Linked DNA regions of Ammoniphilus sp. CFH 90114. The protein of the gene in region 1 interacts with the protein of each later gene in a pairwise test. Links are inferred from orthologs where the notes say so. Each region holds a gene or a part of one and is shown on either strand. Other genes may lie near its edges. The genes, in order: groL and grpE.

Region 1 (8,541 bases):
TTAAATCCAAGATACATGGTTTGCTCAAGGTTCGAGCAGATATTGTTCACCAGGTCAATGAACTAGAAGGAATCTCTTTATCTACCTTAGTAGATAATCAAGTGGTCCAACCGGGTCAATCCTTGGCTGGTGTTCGGCCCATCCCATTGATTATTGAGGAAGGCAAGATTCTGGCAGTTGAACGATTAGCAGAACAATCTGCTCTCTCCGTGAAGCCCTTTAAGCCTATGAGGGTGGGGGTCGTAACAACGGGAAGTGAGGTTTATACCGGAAGAATTCAGGACAAGTTTGGTCCTGTCATCCGGGCGAAGCTTAAGGCTTTCGGCTCTGAAGTAATAGAGCAAAGACTTGCGAATGATGATGCCGAGCAGATTCAGAATGAGATAAGGTACTTTATCGATAAAAAGGTTGACTTGATCCTCGTGACTGGAGGAATGTCGGTGGATCCTGACGATCGTACACCTGGCGCAATCAAAGGGGTAGGAGCTGAAGTGGTCCGCTACGGAACCCCTATGCTTCCAGGCTCTATGCTGCTGATGGCCTATTACGGGGATATTCCGATCATGGGACTACCAGGATGCGTAATGCATGATCCGCATACTTCCTTTGATGTGTTCTTGCCTAGAATTCTTGCGGGAGAGAAGATCACAGCCAAAGATATTACCTCCATGGGCTACGGAGGATTTCATTCGTGTTAGTAAATTGACGATGAGGAGGTGAGCTCATGGAACAAGCTATACCTAAAGTAACAGCGAAGAGACTTCCCATATATTTTCGATATCTTCACGGGCTTTCCTCATTGGGTATTACTAGGGTTTCTTCAGCAGAGCTCAGCCGGTCGCTGAATATTGATCCAGCAACAATACGTCGAGATCTTTCCTATTTAGGAGCGTTAGGGAGAAAAGGTTATGGGTATGATGTAGAGTATTTAATTCAATTTCTAAGAGAGTTCTTGAAGCAGGATGAAACAACCCATGTTATCCTCGTGGGAGTGGGAAATTTAGGTACCGCTCTCCTTCAGTATGACTTCTTAAAAAATAACGCGATGATAGTTGCCGCGTTTGATAATGATCCATCGAAGGTTGGACAAAAGATAAATGGAATCCCGATTTATCCTTTGAATGATTTTGTAAGTGTAGTGGAAGAGGAGGATGCATTAGTTGCTATCCTTACCGTGCCGGTACATGCAGCGCAAGATGTTACGGATCAACTTGTGAAATCTGGAATTAAGGGAATCCTAAATTTTACCCCGACTAGATTGCAAGTACCCGAGGATATAAAAATTCATTATATCGATCTTAGCGTTGAGTTGCAGTCGCTTGTCTACTTTTTGAAAAAAAATGAACCGGTGGTCGTAGAAGAAAATGAATGATAAAGAAATGTCAATGGTGGATCACCTATCTGAGCTAAGAAAAAGGCTTATTTGGGTTATTTCCTTTTTTATCTTGTTTATGATCATAGGTTTTGTCGTAGCACCAACCCTTGTAGAACATTTAAAGAATGATCCAGCTGCGTCTAACATTTCGTGGCATGTATTTGGGTTCTCGGATGCTCTGCGGATCTATATGCAAGTGGCCTTTATCATTGCTGTTATACTGACGTTGCCTGTTATTTTATTTCATGTGTGGCGATTTATGTCTCCAGGACTTACCCAAGTGGAGCAGAGGGCCTTGCTGATTTATATTCCTTTTGCCATTATCTTACTGCTGTTGGGCTTAAGCTTCGGCTATTATATCTTACTTCCTATGATTATTGGGTTTATGTCCAACTTCACGTTTGCTTTGGGGGCAGAAGAAACCTACGGGCTAACGCAATATTTCCAGTTCATGTTTAACTTAATTCTTCCTGTCAGCTTGCTTTTTGAACTCCCAGTCGTCATTTTGTTTTTGACCACGATTCGGGTGGTCAACCCGATGATTCTTAAGAAGTTCCGCAAGTATTCTATATTGATCTTTGTCACCATCGCAGCTTTAGTTACCCCACCAGACTTTATATCCAATATTCTTGTCTCCATCCCGCTCATTGCGCTTTATGAGATTAGTATCTGGCTATCCGGATTCGTCTATCGCAAACAGAAGGAAAGAGACAAGGAATGGGAAGAAGAATTTGCGATTATTAAAACAGACGATTAAGAGGAGAGTGATCTCCTCTTTTTTGTGATGGATTGGGTTGCGTCCCTTCAGGATTCACTAAAATCGATAAAATACTCTCCACATATGACCCTTGGTATGCTTAGCCTCACCTTGGGACAAAATGGAAAGGGTAAATCTGTAGTTCATACATATATTTACAAATTTTTAATAAAAAAAGTGATTTAGGGGCTTGCAAAGTTGGGGAAAAATGACTATTATAATAAATGTGTTAGCACTCAAGTTGAATGAGTGCTAATAAAACGCAAATGTCCTTAAGGAGGGTGTTTCACAGTGTTAAGACCATTAGGTGATCGCGTGGTTATCGAAGCAATTGCTAAGGAAGAGACAACAGCAAGTGGGATCGTTCTACCAGACACAGCAAAGGAAAAGCCTCAAGAGGGCCGCGTTGTAGCTGTAGGTTCTGGACGTATTGAGAACGGAGAGCGCGTTGCCCTTGAAGTGAAAGAAGGCGACAAAGTTATCTTCTCTAAGTACGCTGGTACTGAAGTGAAATTCGGTGACAAAGAATTGTTGATCATGCGTGAAAGCGACATTCTTGCTATCTTACAATAATTGAGTTCATTGGGACTATAAGGTCCAACTGGACTCGTCCCTTCGTAAATAAATCTCGGGTTTACATATATGAATTAGAAGGAGGCATCTTTAAATGGCAAAGGATATTAGATTTAGTGAAGAAGCTCGCCGCGCTATGCTTCGTGGTGTGGATACTCTAGCTAATGCGGTTAAAGTAACTCTAGGACCAAAAGGCCGTAACGTAGTTCTTGAGAAGAAGTTTGGATCTCCTCTTATCACAAACGATGGTGTTACCATTGCAAAGGAAATCGAACTAGAAGATGCATTCGAAAACATGGGTGCTCAATTAGTTAAAGAAGTAGCTACGAAGACAAACGACGTAGCGGGTGACGGTACAACAACGGCAACGGTATTGGCTCAAGCTATGATCCGTGAAGGTTTGAAAAACGTTACTTCCGGAGCTAACCCAATGGTTATCCGCAAGGGTATCGAAAAGGCTGTTCGTGCAGCGGTTGAAGAGATTAAGAATATCTCTAAAACTGTTGAAACGAAAGAATCCATTGCACAAGTTGCTGCGATCTCTGCTGCTGATGACGAAATCGGTACGTTGATTGCAGAAGCTATGGAAAAGGTAGGTAAGGAAGGCGTTATCACAGTAGAAGAGTCCAAAGGATTCAATACTGAACTAGATGTGGTTGAAGGTATGCAATTTGACCGCGGATACGTATCTCCTTACATGATCACTGACACTGACAAGATGGAAGCTGTTCTTGAGAATCCTTACATCTTGATCACAGATAAGAAGATCTCTAGCATTCAAGAAATTTTACCAGTACTAGAGAAAGTTGTACAACAAGGCAAGCCGTTGTTGATCATCTCTGAAGATCTAGAAGGGGAAGCTCTTGCAACTCTAGTAGTGAATAAGCTTCGTGGAACTTTCACTGCTGTAGCAGTTAAGGCTCCTGGATTTGGAGATCGTCGTAAGGCTATGCTTGAAGATATCGCGGTATTAACTGGCGGTCAAGTAATCACAGAAGATCTTGGTTTAGACCTTAAGGCTGCAACGATCCAACATCTTGGTACTGCAGGACGTGTAGTTGTTTCTAAAGAAAACACTACAATCGTTGAAGGTGCTGGAGATAAAGCTAACATCGAAGCTCGCGTGAAGCAAATCCGTGCACAAGTAGAAACGACTACTTCTGATTTCGATAAAGAAAAGCTTCAAGAGCGCTTGGCTAAATTAGCTGGCGGTGTAGCGGTTATTAAAGTTGGTGCTGCTACTGAAACTGAGCTTAAAGAGAAGAAGCTTCGCATTGAAGATGCTCTTAACGCAACTCGTGCTGCTGTTGAAGAAGGTATCGTATCCGGTGGTGGTACTGCCTTGATCAACGTGGTTAAAGCTGTAGAAGCTGTTCAAGTAGAAGGAGACGAAGCAACTGGTGCTCGCATCGTACTTCGTGCACTTGAAGAACCAGTTCGTATTATCGCTAGCAATGCTGGTTTGGAAGGTTCCGTTATCGTTGAGCGCTTAAAGAATGAGCCAGTTGGAACTGGAATCAATGCAGCAACAGGTGAGTGGGTAAACATGATCGATGCGGGTATCGTTGACCCTGCTAAGGTTACTCGTTCCGCTCTTCAAAATGCAGCATCCGTTGCAGCTATGTTCTTAACAACTGAAGCTGTAATCGCCGACAAGCCTGAAGAAAAAGGTGCTGGAATGCCTGATATGGGCGGCATGGGCGGAATGGGTGGCATGGGCGGCATGATGTAATGCCCTGAACCCCTGAATTAATAAGGGTTTAGACCTAACGATAAAAAAGTAGAGGTTCTCCACGAGTTGAGTAAACTTGTGAAGGGCCTCTTTTTTCATTGTCTATGTAATACTGGAGGCACATGAATCCGTACTCTTACCACATTATGTAGGCAGTTGTTATTTGTTAATGTAGGGTGGGATACTGATCCATTCGCGCTTTTGAAGTAGTTGCTTCATTGTTAACGCCCAGGTTAATTTCATCACTTGGAATCTGGCAAACATAGCTCCTACATCTGCTCGTGTTGACTCAATAATTCCTCTGGTAGCGATTTGAATTCCCATGAGTTCATTCCAATTGATACTGTTGGCAATCTCAACATCAGTAAGTTTAACTCCCTCAGGAATATCTTTAAAGTCTCCCACGGTTGGTTTCTCCGGAGTTGTTTGTGGGAGGGATACAGCCTCGTTACGAAGGAATTCTGTTAGTTCTCTGAGAATGGGATCATGAACATTTCTCATTAAATCCTCAAGCACCTTTTTTAATTCCTCATCCTGAGTTGTATTAAACCCGACTTCAGTGGCTCGTTTGGATTGAACTACGCCAGAATAATAGTACCAAAGATTAAATGCTTCGCCGATATGTAGTGGAGGCTTTTCTCCGTCCATATAAGGAGCAAATGCAGATTTAATAACGTCTAGCATATACATTTGGTAGCACCCCCAAGGTTTGTATTTATAATTTGAGTCTCTTTAATATTTCCATTCATAAACAAACAATACCGTCCAAGATTTCGATGTGGTTGACATGAATAAGGGTGTCTTTGGGACACCCTCATTTCTTTAATTTCGAGTTGTTTAATTAGTCTTTCGTAATAAAGAAAAACTGGGCTTGCCTAGTAACGAGGGTAGGGTTGAATACCACAGTAATTCCTCTGTTTGGTGTTTGCGAATAGCTGCTCGTTTCATGGGCATCAAGAGATTGGTTAGCAGAGACCCAGAATCCATTACTAATAATGCTTCGGCTTCCTGCGTTGAAAGTAAAAGCAAAGAAGGTTCTTGGTCCAATGGTAGTGTTAAATACCCAGCGAGTAAAGCCGTTTCCAAGTGCCTGCCTTACACGTGCGTCTTTTGCTGTGACGACCACTCGTTTACGAGAGATACGTGTTTTTTTCTTGCTCATAAGCTCATCTCCTTTCTTTTTTATAGTTATATTAGATGCAAGAAGCAATCGATTTGATTGGGTAGATAGAGTAGACAATCATATATTTTTCAATAGAATCAAATCTTCATATTATGTTTACGCTTCCCTCTATCTCAAACTAGCAATGCATTGTAAAATAGAACATAATAGAATGACATATAAGACGAGAAGGGGAGAGGGAAATGGAAATGGATCAATCATCTTTAGCAACCGTCGATGCCCTTAATGATTTGTTAAAGATTGTTATCTTTCGCATTAATGATGAAGACTATGGAATTGATGTTACATTAGTCAATTCCATTGAAAGAATGACAAATGTAACACGTGTCCCGAATGTCAACGATTATATCATTGGTGTGATGAATCTCAGGGGGTCGGTCATCCCGACGATAGATCTTCGCAAGCGCTTTGGACTTCCGTCTGAACCTTACAATGAAGACACAAGAATCATTGTCCTTAGCCTAGAGGAGATTGAAGTTGGTATTGTAGTGGATAGCTGCAGTGATGTCACGGACATAAACCGAAGTGAAATTGAGCCCCCTCCAACCGTTGTTGGTGGAATTGAATCTACCTATATTCAAGGGGTTACGAAGATGGACCGCCGTCTCATTATCTTGTTGGACATGGAGAAGACGTTAAAAAGCTAGGAAAACGGGAATAAAAGATAGTGCCTAGAAATTGGTGCGCTCCTGATTTCGGAGCATCAAAACGGGCACTTTGAAGTACTGAAAATCGCCTGTCTGCAATTTGAGGGCTTCAATCTGACGCGTTGAAGTCCTGACCGAGAAACAGGTGGCTAATAATCCCCTGAATACAATTATTCTTGAGTAAGGGGGTGCCCTAAGAGTCGGTTTTCCGACCTTTTAGGGCACCCTCTTTCCTTTCACTTTGACAACCTTGATACGGCGGAGATCTTCCTTGCTAAGCGGTCGAACATAAGCGAAGTTGCGCTTGTAGTTCACTTTTTTGACCAATCCTCTTGCTGATGACGCAGGTATAGCTACTCGGGTGTTGAAGGCTTGCATAAACCAGTGAATTGGATAGCATACTGCTCTTGTTCCACCATTCCCAGTAAGTGAGGCATAGTTGACAGCTGTAGCGTAGTTGGTACTGGCATTCAGCCATACCGAGCCAGAATCTCCGGGCTGAGATATAGCAGTCCCCCTATCGCTGCGGATGATCGTTTGTCTTCTAAAGAGCGCCGAAAAACCGTAATTACCGTACGATACTCTCACATCCGTGTTAATGGATTCAACCACTCCCGTTACAAATCCAGTAGTCCGCCCCATCTTTTTGAAACGATCGCCTACCCTATAGCTTAGTTGATGACCTGGCACAACCCCGACACCGAGATAACGAGGGGAAAGTAAGCTGTTGCTAAACGGAATAGCTGTTGCAGCATCCACTAAATTTTCTCCTTGTCCCTCAGGGCGAATGCGTATGAACCGATCTAAGCGACCAATTTGGTTGTTTTGTATGGGAGCATCTGCAGGTCCAGGTTGGTAAGTAGGAGAGAAGGCAGTACTATTCGTTCGATTCAAAACATGATTGTTGCTTAAGATGTAGAGTTGTCGGGGATTTGGGGAATTGACTACAGTTAGTCCCGCGGTCCCCGTCAACCCGGTTGTTCCAATACTGACGCCTCCAGGAATAGGACGATATCTTCCGCGAGGATTCTGTGATGTGTTAGCATTAGCGACTGCAGGGCCTGTTTGGATGCTTCTGATCGGGACCTTCCATTGCTTCGTTTTCATCAGGTTCTCTATCGTCCTTCGTATGGCCTTGGTAGCTGCAGCCTTAGCCTTGTGCATATAAATAAGGACGGCTGCTCCTTTTCGAGGGTTCTTGGGATCTGCAAAGCCCACTCCTACACCAACTAATTCTTTCCTGTGAAGCAGCAGTTTCCTTGATATTAACTCCTTCATGACCGTGGCTTGATAGAAGGATGCCATGAAATCAATCGCTCCTTATCGTAAGATGTCATATTCAGGATTAATATATGGTGAACGAGCGGAGTCCGATTGGGTTATGACCTATAACAATAGATTAATCATGCAAATAAATCCCAAATATTTCTTGATAGCCCTTATAATAGAGTAAAAGTTCACGGAAGAAAGGGGCTTTCTTCAAAATGAATACAGGGTCAGATTCTCATAGGCAAGCCTTACTATTCAATAAGCGTCTTTTCCTGAGTCTGCCGATTTTCTCGTGGGCACTCTATGACCTTGCGAATACGATATTTTCCTCCAACGTAATCACGATTTTTTTCCCATTCTATTTACAGCAAGTCATTGGCGGCAGTGAGGTAATGAACCAGCTAGCTAGCACCTTTATTTCGTATGCCAACGCGATCGCTAGCTTTTTTATCGTTGTATTCTCTCCATTGTTAGGCGTCATGATTGACCGAACGGGAAGGAAGAAGCGGTATCTTATTCCTTTTACCTTGAGCTGTATTACCGCTACCCTTATGATGGGGCTGATTGCGATGTGGGACAGCCCGAAGACCGAAGGGGGCCTGCCAATCTCCATCGTTCTGGTTATTCTCTTATTTATGGTCGCTAAGTTTTTTTATAATACTTCACTTATCTTTTATGATGCTATGCTTCCTGATTTAGTTCAAGGGGAGAAGGAGACTCCTGTTGTATCGGGGTTCGGGGTCGCATTAGGATATGTTGGTACTTTAATTGGACTAGGTATTTATCCTTTTATTGGAGACCAATATCATTGGGCTTTTATTCCTTCTGCAGTGCTGTTCTTTGTTTTCTCTCTCCCGATGATGTTCTTGTATAAGGAAAAAGGGGCAGCTAGGCAGAATGAGAGGTCATTTCTTAGCGGCTACAAGGAAATCTTAGAAAGTCTACGCGAGATGAAAGCTTACCCGGCAGTTTGGCTGTTTATGATTGCGTACTTCTTTTTTAACG
Region 2 (7,499 bases), on another replicon or contig:
CATAATGGACAGACGTGAAAGACAAAAGAAGATTCGTAACTTTTCTATAATCGCTCATATTGATCATGGGAAATCTACATTAGCTGACCGTTTACTCGAATTTACGGGAACGCTAAGCGACCGGGAAAAAGAAGACCAGTTCCTTGATTCGATGGACTTAGAGAGGGAACGTGGAATTACAATCAAGTTAAATGCTGTTCGCTTAAAGTATAAAGCAAAAGACGGCGAGGAATATATTCTTCACCTCATTGATACGCCGGGTCATGTTGATTTTACCTATGAAGTATCACGAAGCTTAGCGGCGTGTGAAGGGGCTTTGCTTGTCGTCGATGCAGCGCAGGGAATTGAAGCCCAGACATTAGCGAATGTCTACTTAGCATTAGACAATAACCTTGAGATTCTTCCGGTGATTAACAAGATCGACTTGCCAAGTGCTGAACCAGAACGTGTTAAGAATGAAGTGGAAGAAGTCATCGGTTTAGATGCTAGTGATGCCGTTTTAGCATCAGCGAAGGCTGGAATTGGGATTGAAGATATCCTTGAACAAGTTGTACAGAAGGTGCCTGCTCCACAGGGAGATCCAGACGCTTCTGTACAGGCCTTGATTTTTGACTCTTATTATGATGCGTACCGTGGAGTTATTGCGAATATACGCGTAGTGAATGGTACTATCCGCAAGGGTATGAAAATCAAGATGATGGCAACAAACAAGGTTTTTGAAGTAACGGAAGTAGGAACTTCTGCCCCTTTCCCCATTGCCGTTGAGGAATTAACGGTTGGCGATGTAGGGTTTGTGGCCGCAAGTATTAAATCGGTTGGCGATACCCGAGTAGGGGATACGATTACGAGTGCAGATAACCCTGCGAAGGAACCATTGCCAGGATACCGTAAGATTAATCCTATGGTGTTCTGTGGTCTATATCCTGTCGACACGGCAGAATATAATGACTTGCGAGAAGCGTTAGAGAAACTGCAATTGAATGATGCCTCTTTACAGTTTGAGCCTGAGACTTCACAAGCTCTTGGCTTCGGCTTCCGATGTGGTTTCCTTGGTCTTCTGCACATGGAAATTATTCAGGAGCGGATTGAAAGAGAGTTCAATATCACATTAATTACGACCGCACCAAGCGTTATCTATAAAGTCACCAAGACGGATGGAGAGCATTTTGATATCGATAATCCGTCCAAGATGCCTGATGCTCAAGTAATCGACTTCGTAGAAGAGCCTTTTGTGAAGGCCTCCATCATGGTTCCTAAGGATTTCGTTGGGGCAATTATGGAATTATGCCAAGGCAAGCGCGGAGAATTCATGGATATGCAGTATATCGATGAGAACCGCGTGCAAATCATTTATGAGATGCCTCTAGCTGAGATTGTTTATGATTTCTTTGATCAGCTGAAGTCAAGCACGAAAGGATATGCGTCTTTCGATTATGAGGTCATAGGCTATCGACAATCGAAGCTGGTGAAGATGGATATCATGCTGAACGCTGAGGTGGTCGATGCTCTGTCGATTATCGTCCACAAAGATTCAGCTTATGCCCGTGGCAAGCTTCTCTGTGAAAAGCTAAAAGAACTTATTCCAAGACAGATGTTTGAAGTACCTATCCAGGCTGCTATCGGTAAGAAAATTGTTGCCCGAGAAACGATTAAAGCGATGCGTAAGAACGTTCTAGCGAAATGTTATGGTGGTGACATTTCTCGTAAGCGTAAGTTGCTTGAGAAGCAGAAGGAAGGGAAAAAGCGTATGAAGCAAGTCGGAAACGTGGAAGTCCCTCAGGAAGCGTTTATGGCTGTTCTGCAAATGGATAAGAAATAATGCAATAGGCTTTGGCGTTAGCCAAGGCCTTTTATCTATTATGTAAGAAGGAGGGGTAAAATGCCCCAATCAGTATATATTCATATTCCGTTCTGCACAAACAAGTGTTATTATTGTGATTTTAATTCTTATGTGACAGAGAATCAGCAACTAATCTGGGACTATTTGTACGCATTAGAGCGGGAGATGGAGGCAACGATTCGTATCAACCCTCCTGACCAGATTAAGACTATTTTTGTTGGTGGCGGAACTCCCACATTCTTATCTTACGAGCAGATGCAGTACTTCTTAACAAGTGTTCAAAAGAAAATCCCAAACCAAGCTCCTGATATAGAATTTACAATGGAAGCGAATCCGGGAACGACTGATTTGGATAAACTATCCATTATGAGGCAGGGCGGTGTTAACCGCCTTAGTTACGGTGTGCAAGCCTTTGATGATGAGTTGCTGAAGAGGATTGGCCGGATCCACGATTCAGCACAGGTCATGACGAGCATTGAGAATGCAAAGTTGGCGGGATTTAATAATATATCGATTGATCTCATTTTCGGACTTCCGGGTCAAACCCCAGAACTCTTTCAGCGTACCTTAGATCAAGCTTTTTCCTTAGATCTACAGCACTTTTCTGCTTACAGTTTGAAGGTAGAGGAGAATACTCGCTTTCACGTTTTATATGAGCGCAATCAGCTCATCCTTCCTTCAGAAGAAGAAGAGGTGTTGATGTATGAACTCGTTCGAAAGGAAATGGCACGTCATAGCTATCTGCAGTACGAAATAAGCAACTTCTCGAAGCCGGGATTCGAGAGTCGTCACAATCAAACGTATTGGAAAAATGAGGAGTATTACGGAATGGGTGCGGGGGCACATGGCTATGTAAAGGGGAGAAGGCATGTCAATGCAGGCCCTGTTCAGCAATATATCCAGCTTGTACAGGAAAAAGAGCTTCCTCGGGTAGAAGAGTTTGCTGTGGCTCCGCAAGAGGCAATGGAAGAGTATATGATTATGGGGTTGCGCTTAATGGCGGGGGTATCAGAAAGTGAGTTTCAAGCGCGGTATGGAACTTCACTAGATTCTGTATTTGGAGAAGAGGTTAAGGAACTAATAAATATTGGTTTATTGGAGAAAACAGAAGGGCGAATATGTTTAACGGAAAAGGGAATTCCCTTAGGAAATGAAGTGTTTATGCGTTTCTTGACCTAGTTGACAAGGGTCTCTTTAATTTGGTATTTTTATCTGAGAAGCTTTTAGCACTCGATGCACTTGAGTGCTAACAATAAGGGAGGGATCAGATTGTTATCCACTAGACAAATCCAAATCCTTCATGCCATCGTAGATAATTATATTCGTCATGCTGAACCTGTCGGGTCCAGGACGATTTCGAAGCGAGAGGATGTAGGCTATAGCTCTGCTACCATTCGTAACGAAATGGCCGATCTAGAGGAGCTGGGTTTTTTAGAGCAGCCCCACACTTCAGCAGGCCGGATCCCTTCGCAGAAAGGATACCGTTTCTACGTCGATCATCTGGTTCAACCTTCCCAGCTTACGCAAGGCGATGTTTTTAACATTCGGCAATTGTTTGCTGAGAAATATTATGCTTTTGAGCAGATTACACAACAGACGGCAGCGATTCTCTCAGGTTTGACTAATTATACATCGATTGTTTTAGGTCATGAGGTAGTCGATGCCCGGTTGAAACATATACAGATTATCCCTTTGAACTCCGATACAGCGGTTGCGATTATTGTAACCAATTCAGGTAAAGTTCAAAATAAAACCATCAATGTTCCGGACGGTGTTCCTATCGGGGAAATTGAAAAGCTCGTCAACTTCCTGAATAGTAAGCTTGTAGGTATTCCACTGCATGACTTGCGAATGCAGATTCAAAGAGAGCTGTCTACCGAACTGCAAAAGTTAATGGATAATTATCAGACTGCCATTAAAATTCTGGAAGACACCTTTATGAATGAGGAGTTAGAGGAGAAGGTTGTACTTAAGGGTACGACCAACATCATGATGCAGCCCGAGTTCCGAGACGTAGAAAAGGTGAAGGAAATCCTGGATTTCCTAGAGCAAAATGAACAACTTCTCAAGCACTTTAGTCCATCAACACCAGGAATCCAAGTGAGAATCGGCACCGAGAACCGAGAGGACGCCATAAGTAATTGTAGTATCATTAGTGCTACCTATCATGTGGATGGGCAGCCCGTCGGTACAATAGGGATATTAGGACCAACAAGGATGGAGTATGGAAAAGTAATTAGTATTGTAGATTTCCTTGCGAAGGACCTCTCGCTAGCGCTCGAAAGATTTTATAAGGGCAAGAAGACATAAGGAGTAGAAGTCAATGAACCGTTCTCTAGAGAGTGGGCAGAAAACGGGAGATGAACGGCTGACGACGTTAATGAATAATGTTAATGCGATTCGCGCTGTTTCATCCGCTGTTGAAGGGACGCTCGGACCGAAGGGCTTAGATACGATGCTGGTGGATGAGCAAGGTGAGGTCATTGTTACCAATGATGGTGTGACCATTCTAGAGCTGATGGAAGTCAAGCATCCTGCTGCACGAATGTTGATTAAGATTGCCACGGCTCAACAAGAAAAAGTGGGGGATGGCACAACGACAGCTACGATTCTAGCTAGCGCCCTGGTTCAGGAAGGGGCAACTCAAGTACATCGAGGGGTTCCGGTGTCACAAGTGATCACTGGGATCAGGAAGGCCGTGCGCTACGCTCTAGCTCGCTTGACCGATCTTTCTAAGCCTATCTCAGAGCTGGGTGATCCTCATCTAGCAAGAGTAGCCTACGTTGCTTCGAGAGAAAATCAGGATATTTCTGACCTTGTGATGGAAGCCTGTCACTTGGTTGGGTATGAACAACTGATTTGCGAAGACTGGAGGCTTTCTGATTTGGTGTTTCCCTGTATAGGGGAAGAGAATGAAGTGTTTGAGGGGGTTCTCTTAAGACGAACGCCTGTCTCTAAACAAATGCCTACTTCTCTATCCGCTCCTGAGATTCTCGTATTGGAGGACGCCTTGGCCCCGGAAGAAATTGATGAGGAAGCATTAGGGACAGAGACAGGTTTTCAGCGTTACCTTGATAATAAAGAAGCGTTTAAATATAATCTTGAAAAGATAGCGGATTTGGGAGTATCTCTTATTGTCTGTCAGCGTTCATGTGATCCTTATGCAGAAGAGTTTTGTATTGATCGCGGTATTACCGTATTGCACAGAGTTGCAAAAGAGGAAATAAGTCGATTAGCAGACCACACAGGCGCTAAACCCATGAAGAGAATGGGTCTTAGTAAGTCTTCAACGGAATTAGCCGAGTTGCTGGGAAAAGCCGACGAATTTAGAGTAGACGACCGTTCAGGCAGAGTCCGAATTGAACGAGGCCGCGGGAAGGCAACCGCAACCATGGTTGTTGGGGCAGCTACGGCAGAGGTCGTAGGAGAACGTGGGCGAATTGCTAGGGATGCGGCGGCCTCTGTTCAAGCAGCCGTGAAGGGCGGAGTGGTAGCTGGGGGTGGATGTGCCGAGATTGCCCTGTACCGTGAGATTGAGAGTTGGCGTACAACTCATATCGAGGGACTTGAAGGTTATGGGGTGGATGCCGTTCTTGCAGCCCTTCAGAAACCGATGTCTCAAATGATGGTAAACGCCGGTTTTAATCCGCTAGAGAAGCTAGAAGAAGTTCGCGCCTCTCAACGGTCTTTCGGATCCTCCTCCATAGGTTTAGATTACACTACGGGTAAGGTGCAAGATTTATTGGAGTCTGGAATCATTGACCCTGCTTTAGTTAAGCATTATGCCTTGAAGGCTGCCGGTGAGGTAGCGGAAAGCATTCTTAGAATACACACGGTGATTCGCATGAAATCCCATGCTGATGAACCTGAATAGGAGTTGAAATCATGGAAGAAAAAAATCAGGCTGAGCAGGAGTTTTTGGAGTCGGAAGTTAAGGGAGAAGTACAAGAGGAGACGGTTGATTCTGCTGAATTGGAACAGAATGATCCGTTAGCGGCTCTAAAGCAAGAGGCGGAAGAAAACTACAATCGCTATCTTCGGGTTCAAGCCGACTTCGATAACTTCCGCAAGAGAACTCGTAAAGAAAAGGAAGAGCTGCAGAAATACGCTTCACTTCCTTTGATTGAAGGTCTTCTGCCCGCTCTTGATAATCTTGAGAGAGCACTTGCTGCAGGACAAAATACGGGGGAACATTCCGATTCCTTGATCAAAGGTGTAGAAATGGTGTTTCGTCAGATTCAGTCCGTGTTAGAGCAAGAAGGTTTGAAGCAGATCGAAGCCCAAGGGAACCCTTTTGATCCCCAGTTTCACCAGGCTGTCATGCAAGAGGAAAGTGCTGAGTATGAAGCAGGTATAGTCATTCAGGAACTACAGAAGGGTTATGTACTAAAAGATCGTGTGATTCGTCCTTCCATGGTGAAGGTTAGTTCTTAATACATTTCTTTAACTTGAATTCAATCCACATAACTACTTTTGTTTTAAAATTAGGAGGGAGTTAAACCATGAGTAAAGTAATCGGTATTGACCTAGGAACCACAAACTCTTGTGTAGCTGTAATGGAGGGCGGAGAACCTGTTGTTATCCCAAATGCAGAAGGAAACCGTACCACGCCATCCGTAGTATCCTTTAAGAGCGGAGAGCGTATTGTAGGAGAAACAGCGAAGCGCCAAGCGATTACGAATCCGAATACGATTATGTCCATTAAAAGATATATGGGGACGAACCACAAAGTAGAAGCAGAAGGAAAAGATTATACTCCACAAGAAATCTCGGCTATTATCCTTCAAAAGCTTAGAGCTGATGCGGAAGCTTATCTTGGCGAAAAAGTTGAAAAAGCGGTTATCACGGTTCCTGCTTACTTCAACGATAGTCAGCGACAAGCTACAAAAGACGCTGGGAAAATTGCGGGTCTAGAAGTATTGCGTATTGTTAACGAACCAACGGCTGCTGCTCTTGCCTATGGATTAGAAAAGTCTGATGACCAAACGATCCTTGTATATGACCTCGGTGGTGGTACGTTTGACGTATCCATTCTTGAGTTGTCTGAAGGCTTTTTTGAAGTAAAAGCAACTTCTGGTGACAATAAGCTAGGTGGAGATGACTTTGACGAAGTCATTATTAATTTCTTAGTAGCTGAGTTTAAGAAGGAAAACGGTATTGACCTATCTCAAGACAAGATGGCTGTACAACGTCTGAAGGATGCAGCAGAAAAAGCAAAGAAGGATCTTTCCGGCGTTTTGACAACCACGATTTCTCTTCCGTTCATTACAGCTGATGCCACTGGACCTAAGCACTTAGAAGTGACTCTATCTCGTGCTAAGTTTGAAGAGTTATCTGCTAGCCTTGTGGAAAGAACGATGGGACCTACTCGCCAAGCTCTTCAAGATGCTGGCTTGCAACCAAGCCAAATTGATAAGGTGCTCTTGGTTGGGGGATCTACTCGTATCCCAGCAGTACAGGAAGCCATTCGCAAGTATACAGGAAAAGAACCGCATAAGGGTGTAAATCCAGACGAGGTTGTAGCCTTGGGTGCAGCCGTTCAAGCAGGCGTATTGACTGGTGATGTCAAAGATGTAGTTCTACTAGACGTCACTCCGTTATCTTTAGGGATCGAGACACTTGGTGGAGTGATGACGAAGTTGATCGATCGTAATACCAC

Evidence for each region.
Region 2: the proteins of groL (region 1) and grpE interact in binary tests that used the Escherichia coli proteins (3 or more experiments, as listed by UniProt). The link is inferred for Ammoniphilus sp. CFH 90114 from one-to-one orthologs.

What each region holds. Positions count from the first base shown.
Region 1 is NZ_SDLI01000008.1:29,963-38,503, reverse strand. What follows is about bases 2,237-5,118. They hold groL (chaperonin GroEL), read left to right. Parts: upstream 2,237-2,799; coding sequence 2,800-4,437; downstream 4,438-5,118. Other genes in these bases: EIZ39_RS17505 (DUF3231 family protein), read right to left, coding at 4,597-5,118; groES (co-chaperone GroES), read left to right, coding at 2,424-2,705. Also shown: EIZ39_RS17530 (molybdopterin-binding protein), read left to right, coding at 1-698; EIZ39_RS17525 (redox-sensing transcriptional repressor Rex), read left to right, coding at 725-1,372; twin-arginine translocase subunit TatC, read left to right, coding at 1,365-2,132; more of EIZ39_RS17505, read right to left, coding at 5,119-5,127; EIZ39_RS17500 (hypothetical protein), read right to left, coding at 5,279-5,599; EIZ39_RS17495 (chemotaxis protein CheW), read left to right, coding at 5,803-6,267; EIZ39_RS17490 (chymotrypsin family serine protease), read right to left, coding at 6,484-7,572; EIZ39_RS17485 (MFS transporter), read left to right, coding at 7,752-8,541.
Region 2 is NZ_SDLI01000001.1:185,061-192,559, forward strand. The notes cover bases 4,565-7,499. They hold grpE (nucleotide exchange factor GrpE), read left to right. Parts: upstream 4,565-5,725; coding sequence 5,726-6,274; downstream 6,275-7,499. Other genes in these bases: EIZ39_RS00950 (TCP-1/cpn60 chaperonin family protein), read left to right, coding at 4,565-5,714; dnaK (molecular chaperone DnaK), read left to right, coding at 6,343-7,499. Outside these bases: lepA (translation elongation factor 4), read left to right, coding at 5-1,819; radical SAM family heme chaperone HemW, read left to right, coding at 1,880-3,019; heat-inducible transcriptional repressor HrcA, read left to right, coding at 3,110-4,150; more of EIZ39_RS00950, read left to right, coding at 4,164-4,564. UniProt on the Escherichia coli protein: Participates actively in the response to hyperosmotic and heat shock by preventing the aggregation of stress-denatured proteins, in association with DnaK and GrpE. It is the nucleotide exchange factor for DnaK and may function as a thermosensor.